One region of the Paenibacillus sp. FSL F4-0097 genome, then DNA from elsewhere that is predicted to be linked to it. Evidence: predicted binding sites of a transcription regulator. Region 1 holds the regulator's gene; each other region holds the start of a gene.
What was found. Region 1 encodes Rex, which represses fermentation and respiration genes when NADH is low (regulators of the CRP and FNR family bind a similar motif). Its sites were predicted from a motif close to TTGTGAAATATTTCACAA; they were not measured.

Region 1 (4,230 bases):
TCTCCGTTATATACTCCCGGCAGCAAGCGTTCAATCGTTATGTCCGGAAGATCAGCTTTGATAATGCCGCGTATTTGGGCTTCTGAGGTTCCTTTACTTAGTTCCTCAGCAAACACTGCGTCGTCGCCTTCAGCAAATTTTCCATCTACCGTAAAGCGGACCCAGACCATAAGAGCAGTCCCGGCTTCATTTTTTCCTGTTAAAACCCAGTACACTGCATTTTCATCCCAAACCGATTTTTGTGCTTTGGTTACCTCTGTTAGACCCGCTCTGGTTTTGGCAACATCCTTGGCGATATCCCGCTCGTTCCATTGATCTTTCATAATATAGGCATAGAACTGGATAAGTCCAAACCCCAGGAGCAGAATCAGAACTGACCCCAGGAGGATCCATTTTTTCCTTTTCTTCAAGGTACAGCTCCCTTTCTAGTAATATATCTTTTTTGATTATATAACACACCCGCGTGTTTATCCAAAATTTCATAATTTTCTAGCTTTCCCAGCCTTAAAATGTACAAAAGGCCGCAACTTTTGCTAAAAGCAAAAAGTCGCAGCCTATTATTTATTCGTTATTCTCCAGACTTAACGCTTCAATAAACCTTCGAAGGCTTCTTGCGCTTTACGCCGGATAGCTTCCTCATCCAGGGTTAAGCATTGTCCATGCTTGATGACCTGTTTACCATTCACCCACACATGCTCAACATCCTTAGCGCTAGCAGAGTAAACTGCATGAGACAACAGATCTGTGTGTGGCAGCAAATGCGGCTGATCTATATCAATTGCAATGAAATCAGCTTTCATCCCAACAGCAAGTCTACCTACATTATTTAAAAAGATGGACTGGGCGCCATATTCTGTAGCCATACGTAGAGCTTCTGGAGCTGGAACAGCCGTTGGATCACCGCTGACACCCTTATGAATGAGAGCTGCAAGCCGCATCTCTTCAAACATATCCAAGTTATTGTTGCTTGCCGCGCCATCCGTGCCAAGAGACACCTTCACACCAGCTTTTAGAAGATCAGTAACCCGAGCCACTCCGCTAGCCAGCTTCAAATTACTGCCCGGATTATGAGAGACACCCACATTATGGCGAGCCAAGATCTCAATCTCTTCATCATTTAAATGAACACCATGTGCAACTATCGAGGGACGTGTGAACATTCCAAGCTTCTCTAAGTGAGCTACAGGACGCAACCCGTAATCCGCCACATTTTGTTCCACTTCACGTTTCGTTTCGGACATATGCGTATGCATCGGTAAATCCAGATCATGCGCTGCCTGCACGAACTTAACCAGGAAGTCCGGAGGGCAAGTATAAGGGGCGTGCGGCGAGATCATAGTAGTAATTCTACCGTCAGCCTTTCCATGCCAGTTACGGGCAAAAGAAATCGCTTCCGCAAGCTTGTGATTCTGTACATCCTCTGGACATAACCCAATCACACCACGCATCAATACGGAACGGATACCTGATAACTCAGCTACCTCAGCTACTCGGTCCATATGATCATACATATCGAGGAAGGTCGTAGTTCCACCCTTCAGCATTTCCAATACAGATAAGGAGGTTCCCCAGTATACATCATCACCGGTGAACTTTTCCTCCATCGGCCACATCTTCTCCTGAAGCCACACTTGTAGCGCTAAATCATCTCCATATCCACGCAGCAAAGACATCGCCGCATGACCATGTGTGTTTACAAGTCCAGGCATGAACAGCAGACGGCTGCCATCAACCACTTGCACTCCAGCTTCCATCTGAGGCTCTTCTTTTCCTATGTAAGTGATTAAATCATCTTCAATAGTCATATATCCACTCAGAACCGGCTCATCCGTTCCCGGAGTCAGAAAATACCCGCCCTTAATTATCGTTTTATTGTTGTTCATGTTCGCTTTCTTCCTTTCCATCCCGCAAGTAATACGCAAGACTTTGCAGATCAGTTGTAAAATCAGCTGCATGCACCCGGATATTCGGTGGTGTCTTCAGAATCACAGGGGCAAAGTTCAAAATTGCTTCAATCCCAGAAGAAATGAGAATATCTGCTACATTTTGAGCTTCTGAATCAGGTACGGTAATAATGGCAATGCGAATACCTTGCTCACGAATCGTGCTGCCTAGTTCATCCATTGGTTGCACAGTAAGGGAGTTGATCTTACGTCCAACCTTAGGAGCGTACGAATCAAATATAGCGGTGATTTTCATAGTATCTTTGAGATATGCATTGTAATTAGACAAGGCATGTCCGAGATTACCTGCTCCAACTAAAGCTACATTAAGCTGTTGATCCAGCTTCAGGATATGACGGATTTTCTCAATAAGATACGTTACATCATAGCCGATACCTTTTCTGCCGAAGTCACCAAAATACGCTAAATCCTTACGAATCTGTGCGGGATTAAGATCAAGCTTTTGTCCAAGTTCCTGAGAGGAAACTGTTAATATTTCGCGATTCTGGAGATCATTCAAAAAACGCAAATACACAGGTAGTCTGCGAACAACGGCTTCTGATATTTTATCCGATTTCATATTTTTCCTCCTAAAAATAGTAATGTTCTTGTGAAAATCCATATTCAAACGTATACCTCTCCTTATTAAGGGCGGTACTGTAACTTACCGCCCTTAAGGATAAGGAGGAGCTAAACTGAAGACGAGCATTTTAAGAAGCGCCGCCATCCTCTAGCCATTCCGCTATGCGGGGGACCATTTGATCAGTCAGCATATGCTCCATTTTGGGACCAGGCAATGAATAAAGGAAATACTTCCCGTAATGAGATTCAATAACCCTTGTATCATAAACAATAACTATTCCGCGATCCTGCGCCGTGCGAACCAGTCTTCCGAATCCCTGCTTAAAGCGAATAACCGCTTGAGGAACAGACAATTTCATGAACGGATTCTTCTTCTGAGCCTGCAATAACTCCGACTTCGCTTCCGCCAACGGGTGATTCGGCGGTTGAAACGGAAGTCTCACGATGGCCAGGCAAGTCAGTGCTTCACCTGGAATATCTACACCTTCCCAGAAGCTGCTCGTCCCCAGCAGAACGGATGCTGCACTGTCCTGAAAGCGGCGGATCAGCTTGCTCCGGCTGCCACCTTCCACGCCTTGACCAAGCACCGTAATCTCTTGTGAGGCCAAAGCCTCTTTAAGCGGATCATATACCTGACGCAGCATTTTATAAGAAGTAAACAGAACCAGCATCCGCCCACGTGTTGTTTTGGCAGCTTCTGCTAACGACTGTACGAGTGTATCGACAAATCGAGCATCGCCCACACTGCCCTTCACACTAGGAAAATCACGCGGTATAACTAGAAGCGCCTGCTCGCGATACTTAAAGGGAGAAGGAAGGAGTGAGGTCATTAGACGTCCCTCTTCCGCAGCTTCGTTAAGTCCGAGATTATCAATCATAAACTGAAAAGATTTATCTACAGACAGCGTCGCCGAGGTAAGCACGATGCTTTTTTTCTTATCGAAGAACAACTCTTTAAGCTGGCTGCTAACATCCACAGGGACGGCATACATCTGCAGTGATTTGCTGCGGTAATTTCCATTTGCCTCCAGCCAATATACTACATTATCGTCATTCAGCCCCATAAAGAATCTTACTTGCTCACGTATGGAAGCCAAATCCTTAAATAAACCGCTAATATCAGTAACAAGACTGTCTGCTGAGGATTGGCTTTCCTGGTCACGCATCTCATTAAGCATTTTATCACCCTTACGGATGATGTCGCTTAACGTCAGATTCATAGTGTTCTCAAGCGCAACTAATTCATCCCAATCCTTCGACTTACGGGCGGGAAGCAAACGCATAACCAGTTGTCCCGCTTCCCCTGCTGCTGCATCACTGCGTTCCGGCAAAAGGCTGAACAGCTTGTCGCTGAGTGCATCCCAGGTTTCTTTGACAGTAAGCAGATCCGGGTAGATCCGATCGATGACTCCGCTCCATTCTGAAGCCTCTTCACTGCCTGACGACTGTAAGATCTGGCGCAGAGCAGGAAGCTGTCCGTTTCGGCTATCTTTATACAGTCGCGATAACGTGTGTGCCACAGTGAAATGCTTCATATGCATGCCAAGATGTTTACCAGCCACATCTTCTAAATGATGTGCTTCATCAATTACAAGATGCTCGTAAGCTGGAAGCAGCTGGTGCCCAGCTTTAACATCTGCGAATAGCTTGGAGTGGTTCGTAATGACCACGTCAGCAATCCCAGCTTCATGCTTGGCCCTATGAT
Region 2 (4,230 bases), 1.9 Mb from region 1:
GAACGACGGGAACGAGCAGCGATTGCGATTTTACAATATGCGAAGTAGAGCACCTCTTCTATATCGGGCACACGGTTCATTATCTTCATGATGAGTTCCAATTAAAAAAACGTTCCACCCGTTACTTGCCTCGGATGGAACGTTTTGCTGTATCTATAATCAGATGAACTCAACGAATTCGTTGACTGGCTTACGGTAGCCGCGGGGTCTGATTTTATGTTTTTTGTCTTTGCCGATCGTGATCAGCATAACAGGTACCATATGATCCGGCAGATTCAAGGTGGATTGGATAACATCAGCATCGAAGCCGATCATCGGGCAGGTATCCCAGCCTTTATCTTTGGCGATCAGCATAAAGTGCATGGCCGAGAGAGAGGCATTACGTATTGCTTCATCTCTTTGAAAAGCATCCTTATCAATGTAAGCATTGTTAATCATCTCTATTTGCTCATCATATTCCTCTTGTGACATCGCTCCTAAAGCTTTAAGCCCGCCATAGATTTCTGGAGCCTGCTGATAAGCATGCTTATCTCCTAGCACTACAATAACTGCTGAAGCAGTATGGATTTTATATTGGCCGTAAGCCGCTTCGCGAATTTCTTCTTTTAAGCTCTCGTTAGATATCACTTTGTAATTTGTATGCTGTAGATTATAGGCCGATGGTGCCAATCTGGCGTAAGAGAACATTTCCTCTAATTCATTCTGAGGGATGGTGACCCCTTCCACAAAATTCATAGCGGATCTGCGGGACTGAATCAAGTCTGTAAAAGCGCTCATAAGTATTCCTCCGTTGTGTATGTATTCGGTTGTAAAATATAAACACCTGATATTTGTAAATGTACTAACTAAATGTTACTAACTCAAAATAACACAGCCTATAAAATTCGTCAATGATAAAATTTATTGAAGTTAATCTTGAATACCCTGTTGTCAAAAAATAGGACATAAATTAGGATATTGGGATATGTAAAAACACGGTGAATGAAAGGGTGGATAAATTGATTAATAGTAGAGAACGATTGATGATAGATTTACAAAGAATCGAAGAGAATGACTACGAGCTTAGAAGTGGACAGGACATAAAGGATTATGTGAAGTTGATGCTTGAGCATTTAGGAGATCCCGAGCCTGTGCTGCGTGATGAATTGATTTATTACACATTCTACAAATGGATTAATGAGAAACATTGGTTTAATGATGCGGAGCTTCGTGAACTGTTGTGGATACTCCTTGACGAGCAGCATCTGTTTTATCACATTGGGAACAAAGAAGATCAGACGGTGTATACAAGAACATTTTCTGTATTGGTTGTTGCTCTTATTCTCCAGCGGCATAGGGAAAAGGCTATATTGGATAGCTCTGAATTTACAAAGGTGAAGCAGGGTTTAATTCGTTATTATAAGGAAGAACGGGATTTAAGAGGTTATATGGAAAAAGAAGGCTGGGCACACGCAGCAGCCCATGGCGCAGACGCCTTGGATGAGCTGGTTTTATGCTCGGAGAGTGATGCCGAGGTGCGGGAAGAGGTTCTGACAGTTGTTCAAAAGATGCTTTATAACGATCAATACATATTCAGGGAGGAAGAAGATGAACGGATTGCTACTATTATAGTTACAATCATCGATCATCAATTACTTCCACAGCAGTCTATAACCGATTGGATTCTCAACTTGGCGCAATGTGGCAGTTGGCCTAGAAGCCACAGCCAGTACGTTACTCGAATAAATACAAAGAACTTCCTGCGTTCTCTTTATTTCAGGTTACTTCTAACAGAGAAGAATATGGACATTGTGGATGTTTTGTTGAAAACTGAGAAGAATTTGAATGAATTTGTACATTAATTCACTCAAACGGTTTTAATTAACACTGGTAATTTAAATAATTTATTATAATGTAATAAAAATCACAAAATTTTATGGAAATTCAAAAACTTTGTGACATTTATAACTTGATAAGTGCTATAATAGAAATATGGCGTTAAAAGTTCTTATGTTTTTCATTACTATTAAGCAGCAAAGCTTATTGCAGAGGAGATTTGGATATGTCAGAATCAATCACTCAAACACAACCTGAACAAGAATCACCAAAAGTAGCTGTTAGCAAGGAACAAATGGATGTTCTAGAGCAGCTCTTGAAACCAGAAGTTCAGGAATCATTAACAGTCTTGGTGGAACAGCTGCCAAAATTAACTGAGCTTGTTGGCGTGCTTACAAAGTCCTATGACTTTGTGCAAACTGTCGCAGCGGATGATGTCTTGAAAAGTGATACGGTAAGTGCAATTAAAGAACTTGCTGAACCTGTAGTGCATTCCGCGAAGAATATGGCAGCTACAGTGATCGAAGCAAAAGATCGTGCGAATGAAAGTAACGAAGTTATTGGTCTTTTTGGTCTTATGAAGTTGTTGAAAGATCCACAAGCACAAAAGCTTTTCCGTTTCGTAAATGCATACCTTCAAGTTGCTGGAGAACGCAGTAAGCAGGAATAATCATTTTCATATCTTATTCGTAAGGGACGGAGGAAACATCATGTCTAAACATATTGTCATTCTAGGAGCAGGTTATGGTGGTCTACTAAGCGCCTTAACCGTACGCAAGTATCTCAAAAAAGATGAAGCTAAAATTACTGTAGTTAATCAGTATCCTACCCACCAAATCATCACAGAATTGCATCGTCTTGCAGCAGGTAGTGTTGCAGAGGGGGCTGTTGCTATGCCTCTAACTAAGCTTTTCGCAGGTAAAGATATTGACCTGAAAATCGCGAAGGTTAATTCATTTTCTGTGGAGAACAAACAAATTGTTCTTTCTGATGGTGTGACACTAACTTATGACGCGCTTGTTGTAGGTCTTGGCAGCACTACAGCTTATTTTGGCATTCCAGGGCTTGAACAATACAGTATGGTATTGAAATCAGCTGCAGATGCTAACAAAATTCATCAACATATTGAGGATCGTATTCGTGAATATGCGAAATCGAAAAATGAAGCAGATGCAAACATCCTGATCGGTGGCGGCGGCTTAACAGGTGTTGAGCTTGTTGGTGAAATCGCGGATGTATTGCCTACACTTACTAAAAAGTATGGCGTTGATCCTAAAGAAATTAAGCTTATGCTCGTTGAAGCAGGTCCTAAAATCCTTCCAGTATTGCCAGATGCATTGATCGAACGTGCTGTAGCAAGCTTGGAAAAACGTGGTGTTCAATTCTTGACAGGTCTTCCTGTTACGAATGTAGAAGGCAATGCGATTGACTTGAAAGACGGTCAAAAAATTATTGCTAACACGTTTGTATGGACTGGTGGCGTACAAGGAAATCCACTCATCGGCGAATCCGGTCTTGAAGTTAACCGCGGTCGTGCAACGGTGAATGAGTTCTTGCAATCCACTTCCCACAAAGATGTATTCGTTGCTGGTGACAGCGCTGTGGTCTTTGCAGAAGATGGACGTCCATACCCTCCAACTGCTCAAATCGCTTGGCAAATGGGTGAATTGATCGGATACAATCTGTATGCCTTCTTGAAAAATAAATCGTTTGAAAGCTTTAGCCCAATCAACTCTGGTACGCTTGCTAGCTTAGGCCGTAAAGACGGTGTAGCCATCGTTGGTGCAAGTTCTACTCCGTTAAAAGGCTTGCCTGCAACTCTGATGAAGGAAGCAAGTAATATTCGTTACTTGTCCCACATTAAAGGATTGTTCAGCCTAGCTTACTAATATAGTTTAACCCTAAACCCTGCTCGAATCTGAGCGGGGTTTTTGTTATTGTTTTTTTAGTGAAATGTTTGCATTATTGATGTTTCGTAGTAGGCTGTATTCATTGTATTTGATATAATAGATTGGGTTATATTAACAGAGGTAGTTAGAGGAGGATTTCATTTATGTTATTCCAACAAAACGATGTCATTCTGTTTCAAGGTGACAGCATAACAGACTGGGGACGTAATCATGAAGACGCTTCATCGCTTGGAGTGGGTTATGCAATGATGGTCGCCGCTCGTCTGGGGTATTTATACCCAGAGAAGAATCTTACTTTTATTAACCGTGGCATTGGTGGCAACCGTATTGTTGATTTACAGGGGCGTTGGGATAAGGATTGCCTGGAGTTGAAGCCGACTTGGGTGTCCATTTATATTGGAATTAACGACACTTGGCGCCGTTTTGATTCTGGTGAAGAAACCACTCCCGAGCAGTTTGAAGCTTCATATCGGGATCTGATTAAACGCACTCAGAAATCTTTGGA
Region 3 (4,230 bases), 2.4 Mb from region 1:
TACCTCAGGGTTGGTAGTGTATCGATATAATTGTCCTGCTCCACCAGAGCACAAAATGGTCGCATCCCCTTGCAGGAACAACCGTCCACCACCGGGCCGCTGCAATAATGCGCCTACACATTCGCCACCTTCAGTGATGAGATCGATAGCATAATGATCATCCCAGACCTCAATATTCTCATGTTCCGCTACCTGTTCCGCCAATGCACGAACAATCTCATAACCAGTAGCATCCCCATTTGCATGCAAAATACGGCGGTGGCTGTGCGCTCCTTCCTGAGTCAAAGCCAGTACCCCATCTTCCTTATCAAACAGGGTTCCTAAGCGAATTAACTCATGAACGCCTTCCGGCCCTTCATTAACAAGTGCATCGACAGCTGTTGAGGAGCAAAGACCTGCACCGGCCATTAAGGTATCCTGCCGGTGGTATGCAGGGGAATCATCCTCAGCTATAACAGCTGCGATCCCCCCCTGTGCATAGCGAGTATTACTTTCCATTACTGATTTCTTTGTGATCATTATGACACGCCGATCTTCACTGGCTTTAATAGCCGTGAATAATCCGGCAATCCCTGAACCAATAACAATACAATCTGTCTTTACCGTAGGAATATCCCGAAGATCAAAATCAACCAAATATTGTGGAATCATGACCGCTTTTCACCTGTTTCAACGAAAGAGTAGCGCATGCTACCGGACTTGTAGCATGCGCTCTAGGGATGTTCTGGCTTTGTCGGCGACAGCAGGCGGTACATAGATTTGTGGCTTCATCGTCTCCAGGCATTTCACCAGTTTTTTTAGATTATTAACTTTCATATTAGGACAAACAAGAAATTTGGTAGCAAAATGGAATTCTTTATCTGGACTATCCTTACGAAGCTGATATCCGGTACCATCTTCCGTTCCAACGATAAATTGCTTACGATCCGATTTCCGGCAATACTCCAGAATTGATGTAGTGCTGCCTACATAGTCACCCATGGCCACTACTTCAGGACGGCACTCTGGATGAACTACAAATTCCGCATCTGGATATTTTGCTCTCATCTCTACTACATCTTTGACGGTCAACATGTCGTGAGTGTTGCAATAGCCTTCCCAGATAATCAGCTTCTTGCCCGTCTGATCTTGTACATATTGACCAAGATTCTTATCTGGGACCCAAATAATCTCTTCGGCGTCAAGGGATTCGATTACTTTCACAGCATTAGCAGAGGTACAACAAATATCGGTTTCTGCTTTAATCTCGGCGGACGAGTTGATATAAGTGACTACTTTAGCATTTGGATGTTGAGCTTTTAGCTTACGTAAACCGTCTACATTGACCATATCTGCCATTGGACAGCCTGCACGTTCATCAGGAATTAGGACGGTTTTGTTCGGGGCTAGAATTTTTGCACTTTCCCCCATGAAATGAACACCGCAGAATACAATAACTTCCGCATCTGTCTCTGCAGCCTTCTGAGCGAGTAAAAAAGAGTCGCCCCGGAAATCGGCAACCTCCTGAATTTCATCACGCTGATAATAATGAGCTAAAATGATTGCGTTTCGTTCCTTTTTAAGCTGTTCAAGACGTATACGAAGTTCTCGATTCTGTTCCTGCTTGCGCTCAAGCGCCAGAGCTTCCACCGATTGTTCTCCCCCTTAAATCCTCGCGGCTTTTCGCCGACATGATGTTATCAAATGGCATGCGCCATCATGGTGAAAAAATGAACATGCTGATATAAATAGTAAGTAATATTAATCACTAATGTACACAACGTTCCAGCCCCTGTCAATGTAACTGGACAGGCTTTAAGGCATAGAATCCCTTAAAAATTAAAATAAAAAATCCGGAGAACAGTTACGTTCTCCGGATAAATTTACATCATATGAATGGTGGACCCAATTAGGTAAGGCTAGTGCCCCCACCTTTGTTGTCATCACCGGAACCATCATTACCCTCAGAATCAGGGTTATTCGGGATATCCTTTGATAAGTCAGGAAGTGTGGACTGTTCATCCTCAGGCTTGCCTTGAATGCGAACTCGCACATCACCGATATTGTCGATGACAGGCTCGCCAACTTCATGGGCAACACCTTCGCCACCCTCTGGTTTACCATCCTCGGAAAGGAATCCTTGTTCAATCAGTTGTGTGATCTGATCAAGCTCAAGTGTTTCTTTCTCAAGTAATGTATTGGCAATCAAGTGCATTTCTTTGGAGTGTTTGATCAACAGATCTTTACAACGTTCGTAACTCGAAGTAATAAAGTTCTGCATTTCCTGATCAATCTCATAAGCAATGGAGTCACTGTAATTCTGTTCATGCCCAATATCACGACCTAAGAATACTTGACCTTGAGAAGATCCGAACTGCATAGGTCCAAGCTTATCGCTCATACCGTACTCCATAATCATGGCACGCACGATGCGCGTAGCCTGTTGGAAGTCACTGTATGCACCCGTACCGATCTCACCAATAAACAATTCTTCGGCAACACGTCCACCAAGTAATCCAGTAACCTTATCTAAAAGCTCCTGCTTGGTAACGATCATCCGATCTTCCTTCGGAAGCATAATAACGTATCCGCCTGCACGTCCGCGTGGGATAATAGTAACTTTATGCACCATATCGGCGTGCTCAAGGAAGTAACCAGCAATAGTATGGCCTGCTTCATGATAAGCTACAATACGTTTCTCGCGGTCACTGATCACACGGCTGCGTTTCTCAGTACCTACGATAACACGGTCAATAGCTTCATCCACTTCAATCATGGAAATATCTTTACGGTTACGGCGTGCAGCTAGCAAAGCTGCCTCATTCAGCAGATTCTCCAAATCAGCACCTGTGAATCCGGTTGTGCGTTTAGCAACAACATCCAGTCTTACATCTTTCGTAAGCGGTTTGTTACGAGCGTGCACCTTAAGTACAGCTTCACGGCCTTTCACATCAGGACGGTCAACCGTAATTTGACGGTCAAAACGTCCTGGACGAAGCAATGCCGGATCAAGTATATCAGCGCGGTTAGTCGCCGCTACAATAATAATGCCTTCGTTACCACCGAATCCATCCATCTCAACCAGCAATTGGTTAAGCGTCTGCTCACGCTCGTCATGTCCGCCACCAAGACCGGCACCACGCTGACGACCCACAGCATCAATTTCATCAATGAAGATAATACATGGAGCATTCTTCTTAGCATTCTCGAACAAATCACGTACCCGAGAAGCACCGACACCCACGAACATTTCCACAAAGTCAGAACCGGAAATACTAAAGAAAGGAACGCCAGCTTCACCTGCTACCGCACGGGCAAGCAATGTTTTACCTGTTCCCGGAGGACCTACAAGCAATACGCCCTTAGGAATACGTGCGCCGACAGCTGCAAATTTGCGTGGATCTTTCAGGAACTCAACGACTTCGACAAGCTCTTGCTTCTCTTCGTCCGCCCCTGCAACATCCTCAAAGCTGATTTTCTTCTTCTCTTCATTATATAACCGAGCCTTGCTCTTGCCGAAATTCATGACTTTACCGCCGCCACCTTGCGCCTGATTAAACAGGAAGAAGAACAAGATGAACATAATTACCAGTGGGATAATTGAAGAAAGGAATGTCAGCCAAATGCTGGTACCTTCCATTTTCTTCTGAGTTAATTCAATCCCATTAACATCACTGGCTTGAATCAGTTCATTGATAGCGGCATCTGTAGGAGGAATATATGTGGAGAAGCTTTTCGATTTAGTATCGGCAGGCAGCTCTCTATACTCGCCTGTGACCAGAAAGGCATTACCCTCAAACTGAACCGTCAAATCCTTCACATTGTTGTTCTTGATCTCCTGCCGTAACTCGTCGTATCTAGGGAAATCGGCGGCTTCATTTCCATTGCTCACAAACTGGACAATACCCACCACGACTAAAAATAAAATCAAATAAAAACCAGAATTCCGGATGAACCGATTCATCCCCTACCTCCTCTCACAACACTCAAGTTATTGTACCATAGCCTCTTGGGACACCTCAAATAAAGGAAGTTGTGGGTATCCGATCCGTATGATCGAGGCAGTCCTTAGTTCAATTGGAATAAATCTCAGGTTTCAGTACTCCAACATATGGGAGGTTCCGATACCGCTCGGCATAATCCAATCCGTAGCCTACTACAAATTCGTCAGGTAACACGAAGCCTGTGTAGCTGGCTTCAAGATTAACAGTGCGGCCTGATGGTTTATCAAACAAGGTAACCACAGAGATA
Region 4 (4,230 bases), 280 kb from region 1:
TGCTACAAAGTTAAAAACGCAGATCAAGGTATCGAACGCGCAGCACAAGTTGTTGAATTTGGTGGTATGGGCCATAGTTCGGCTATCCACTCCAACAACGAAGAAGTAATCATGAAGTTCTCCAACCGTCTGCAAACAGGACGTATTCTCGTTAACTCGCCTTCCACTCATGGTGCGATCGGCGATATCTATAACACTAACATCCCTTCGTTGACGCTGGGCTGCGGATCTTATGGTCGTAACTCCGTGTCGCAAAACGTTACAGCAATCAATTTGATCAACGTGAAAAGGGTGAATCGTCGTACCGTGAATATGCAATGGTTTAAAGTACCTGACAAGATCTATTTCGAAAAAGGCGCTACTCAGTACCTGACCAAAATGCCTGATATCACACGTGTCGCAATTATCACTGACCCAATGATGGTTAAGCTTGGATATGTTGAGAGAGTTGAACATTACCTGCGTCAACGCCAAACTCCTGTAGCAATCGAAGTGTTCTCGGAAGTTGAACCAGATCCATCAACAACTACAGTTGAAAAAGGTACTGCAATGATGAACAGATTCCAACCGGACTGCATCATCGCACTTGGCGGTGGTTCCCCAATGGATGCTGCAAAAGGAATGTGGTTATTCTATGAACATCCAGACGCAGACTTTAATGGTCTGAAACAAAAATTCATGGATATCCGTAAACGGGTTTACAAATTCCCTAAACTTGGAAACAAAGCTAAGTTTGTAGCGATTCCAACTACTTCGGGTACAGGTTCGGAAGTAACATCTTTCGCAGTTATTACCGATAAAACAACTGAACAACACACTAAATATCCTTTGGCTGACTACGAGCTAACTCCAGACGTAGCTATCATTGATCCAGAGTTCGTATATAGCTTGCCAAAAACTGCTGTAGCTGATACAGGTATGGACGTATTGACACATGCCATCGAAGCTTATGTATCTGTTATGGCGAGTGACTACACGGATGGTCTGGCAATTAAAGCAATCCAATTGGTATTCCAATACCTTGAAAAATCGGCTCTTGAAGGCGACAGAGTTGCCCGTGAAAAAATGCATAACGCATCAACACTTGCTGGTATGGCCTTTGCTAATGCTTTCCTGGGTATTAACCACAGCTTGGCGCATAAATGGGGCGGTCAATATCACACTGCTCACGGTCGAACTAATGCGATCCTTATGCCACACGTTATTCGTTACAATGCTAAGAAACCTACGAAGTTCGCTTCGTTCCCTAAATATTCACACTTCGTAGCTGACGAGCGTTATGCAGAAATCGCCCGTATTCTGGGATTGCCAGCTCGCACAACTGAAGAAGGTGTAACTAGCCTGATCAATGCTATTCGCGACATGAACAAAAAACTGGGTATCGAAGAATCCTTCCAACAATTGGGCTTTGATCCTAAGGATTTTGAATCCCATGTAGATTACTTGGCTGACCGTGCATTTGAAGATCAATGTACAACTGCCAATCCTAAGCTGCCACTGGTATCTGAACTTGCAGATGTATATCGTAACGCTTTCTACGGAAGATTTGATAATTAATATTTGGTTAAGTAGATAATAGGATGGTTGTGGATTAGATATAAGTGACAAATATCACCGGAAAGGTGATATTTGTCACAGTCTATTTATAGAAAATAAACTAAAATGTTTATATAAACAACGGTCCCATATATGGAACAATGATTGTGAATTTTCGAACAACCATATTTTTCTTGGGATCACGAGACACGGGATCAACCTTCAAGCCCGCGATCTCTACAAATATAATATAAATATAGATGGAGGGATTTAGCATGTCGGTGATTGAAAAAGATGTACAAGAAGTGAAATCCGGTTGGAGAAGTTTTACAAAAGGTAAATGGTCCAGAAAAGTTGACGTTAACAACTTTATCGCAAGCAACATTAAGCCTTATGAAGGAAACGAAGAATTCCTCGTAGGACCTACTAGTAACACAACTGAACTGTGGAAGATTATTTCCCAATTGAGCAAGGAAGAAAGAGAAAGAGGCGGCGTATGGGATGTTTCCCTAGATACTGTCTCCACAATCACTTCACATGCTCCAGGCTACATTGACAAGGACAAGGAACAAATTGTAGGCGTACAGACTGATGCTCCTTTCAAACGTTCCATCCAGCCATTCGGCGGGATCAAGATGATGGTTGATGCTACGAAGGCTTACGGCTTCGAGCTTCCACAAAACATCGTTGACATGTTTACGAACATTCGCAAAACGCATAACCAAGGCGTATTTGATGCATATACACCAGACATGAGAGCTGTGCGTAAATCCGGCGTAATTACAGGTCTTCCTGATGCTTACGGCCGCGGACGCATCATCGGCGACTACCGCCGCATTGCTCTGTACGGTATTGATTTCCTCATTAAAGACAAAAAACAACAACAAACTGAGCTTGAAGTTGATTCCATGACTGAAGATATTATTCGTTTGCGTGAAGAGCTGTCCGAGCAAATTCGTGCACTTGGCGAATTGAAAGAAATGGCAGCCGCTCATGGTATGGATATTTCCAGACCAGCGACCAACTTCAAAGAAGCTACTCAATGGGTATACTTCGGGTATCTTGCAGCAGTTAAAGAGCAAAATGGTGCAGCGATGTCCCTAGGCCGTGTGTCCTCTTTCTTGGACATCTATGCAGAACGCGATATTGCTGAAGGTACTTTGACTGAAGAACAAGTACAAGAAATCGTCGATCATTTCGTAATGAAACTGCGTATCGTGAAATTCTTGCGTACACCTGACTATAATGATCTGTTCTCCGGTGACCCAACATGGGTAACTGAATCCATCGGTGGTATGGCTGAAGACGGAACAACTCGTGTTACCAAGAACAGCTTCCGTTTCTTGAACACCCTGTACAACTTGGGTCCAGCTCCGGAACCAAACTTAACTGTACTGTGGTCCGAAAAATTGCCTGAAGCCTTCAAAAAATATTGTGCTAAGGTTTCCATCGAAACTAGTGCAATTCAGTATGAAAATGACGATGTAATGCGTCCATACTGGGGTGAAGATTATGCGATTGCTTGCTGCGTATCTCCAATGCGCATCGGTAAACAAATGCAGTTCTTCGGCGCTCGTGCCAACCTGGCAAAAGCATTGCTGTATGCTATCAATGGTGGTATAGACGAAAAATCCGGAGCACAAGTTGGACCGGAATTCCCAGCGATCACTTCTGAATATCTGGATTATGACGAAGTAATGAAACGTTTCAAACCGATGATGGAGTGGTTGGCTAAAACTTATGTTAACACTTTGAACATCATTCACTATATGCATGACAAATATTCTTACGAACGTATCGAAATGGCGCTGCATGACCGTGACATTCTGCGTACGATGGCTTGTGGTATTGCTGGGCTGTCCGTTGCAGCTGACTCACTAAGCGCAATTAAATACGCCAAAGTAAAACCTATTCGTAACGAACAAGGTATTGCGATCGACTTCGAAACCGAAGGCGAATTCCCTTGCTACGGTAACAATGACGATGCTGTAGACAGCATCGCAGTAGAATTGGTTGAAACCTTCATGACTATGATCCGTAAAAACAAAACATATCGTGATTCTGTGCCAACTCAATCGGTACTGACCATTACTTCGAATGTAGTGTACGGTAAGAAGACAGGTACTACACCTGACGGACGTAAGAAAGGTGAACCTTTCGCACCGGGTGCTAACCCAATGCACGGACGTGACAAGAAAGGCGCCTTGGCTTCCCTGAACTCTGTAGCTAAACTGCCTTACTCCGATGCACAAGATGGTATCTCTAACACGTTCTCCATCGTACCTAAGGCACTTGGTAAAGACGAGGATTCCCGTAAGTCTAACCTGGTACACATGATGGATGGATACTTCCATAACAACGCTCAGCATTTGAATGTTAACGTATTTAACCGTGAACAGCTGATGGACGCTATGGAGCACCCAGAGAACTATCCACAATTGACTATTCGTGTATCCGGCTATGCAGTTAACTTCATCAAGCTGACTCGCGAACAACAAATGGATGTAATCAACCGTACATTCCACGGTTCGATGTAATTTGTTTCTGTCATGAAGATCTTTGAATTAGTACTACATTGAAATAATTGCAAGGAAGATACCGCCCTTGTCTCAAGGGCGGTAATATCTTGTTTGAGAATTGTTAAAATTTTAAATTTTATAGCCGCGATTTAGGGATATGACAGTCTCAAAGACA

Region 2: the regulator Rex is predicted to act here: its motif matches at 1,892-1,909, upstream of MHH86_RS11935 (DUF1641 domain-containing protein).
Region 3: the regulator Rex is predicted to act here: its motif matches at 1,700-1,717, upstream of nadA (quinolinate synthase NadA).
Region 4: the regulator Rex is predicted to act here: its motif matches at 1,702-1,719, upstream of pflB (formate C-acetyltransferase).

Annotation. Positions count from the first base shown of each region.
Region 1 is NZ_CP151965.1:4,597,421-4,601,650, forward strand. Features, by position in the region: gene MHH86_RS20615 (DUF5590 domain-containing protein) at 1-410, opposite strand, end outside; gene MHH86_RS20620 (amidohydrolase) at 582-1,883, opposite strand; gene MHH86_RS20625 (redox-sensing transcriptional repressor Rex) at 1,870-2,523, opposite strand; gene dinG (ATP-dependent DNA helicase DinG) at 2,654-4,230, opposite strand, start outside.
Region 2 is NZ_CP151965.1:2,688,545-2,692,774, forward strand. Features, by position in the region: gene MHH86_RS11920 (hypothetical protein) at 1-48, shown strand, start outside; gene MHH86_RS11925 (nitroreductase family protein) at 160-777, opposite strand; gene MHH86_RS11930 (DUF2785 domain-containing protein) at 1,023-1,841, shown strand; gene MHH86_RS11935 (DUF1641 domain-containing protein) at 2,042-2,485, shown strand; gene MHH86_RS11940 (NAD(P)/FAD-dependent oxidoreductase) at 2,526-3,704, shown strand; gene MHH86_RS11945 (SGNH/GDSL hydrolase family protein) at 3,869-4,230, shown strand, end outside.
Region 3 is NZ_CP151965.1:72,318-76,547, reverse strand. Features, by position in the region: gene nadB (L-aspartate oxidase) at 1-651, opposite strand, end outside; gene nadA (quinolinate synthase NadA) at 691-1,629, opposite strand; gene ftsH (ATP-dependent zinc metalloprotease FtsH) at 1,889-3,943, opposite strand; gene hpt (hypoxanthine phosphoribosyltransferase) at 4,053-4,230, opposite strand, start outside.
Region 4 is NZ_CP151965.1:4,876,123-4,880,352, reverse strand. Features, by position in the region: gene adhE (bifunctional acetaldehyde-CoA/alcohol dehydrogenase) at 1-1,557, shown strand, start outside; gene pflB (formate C-acetyltransferase) at 1,812-4,073, shown strand.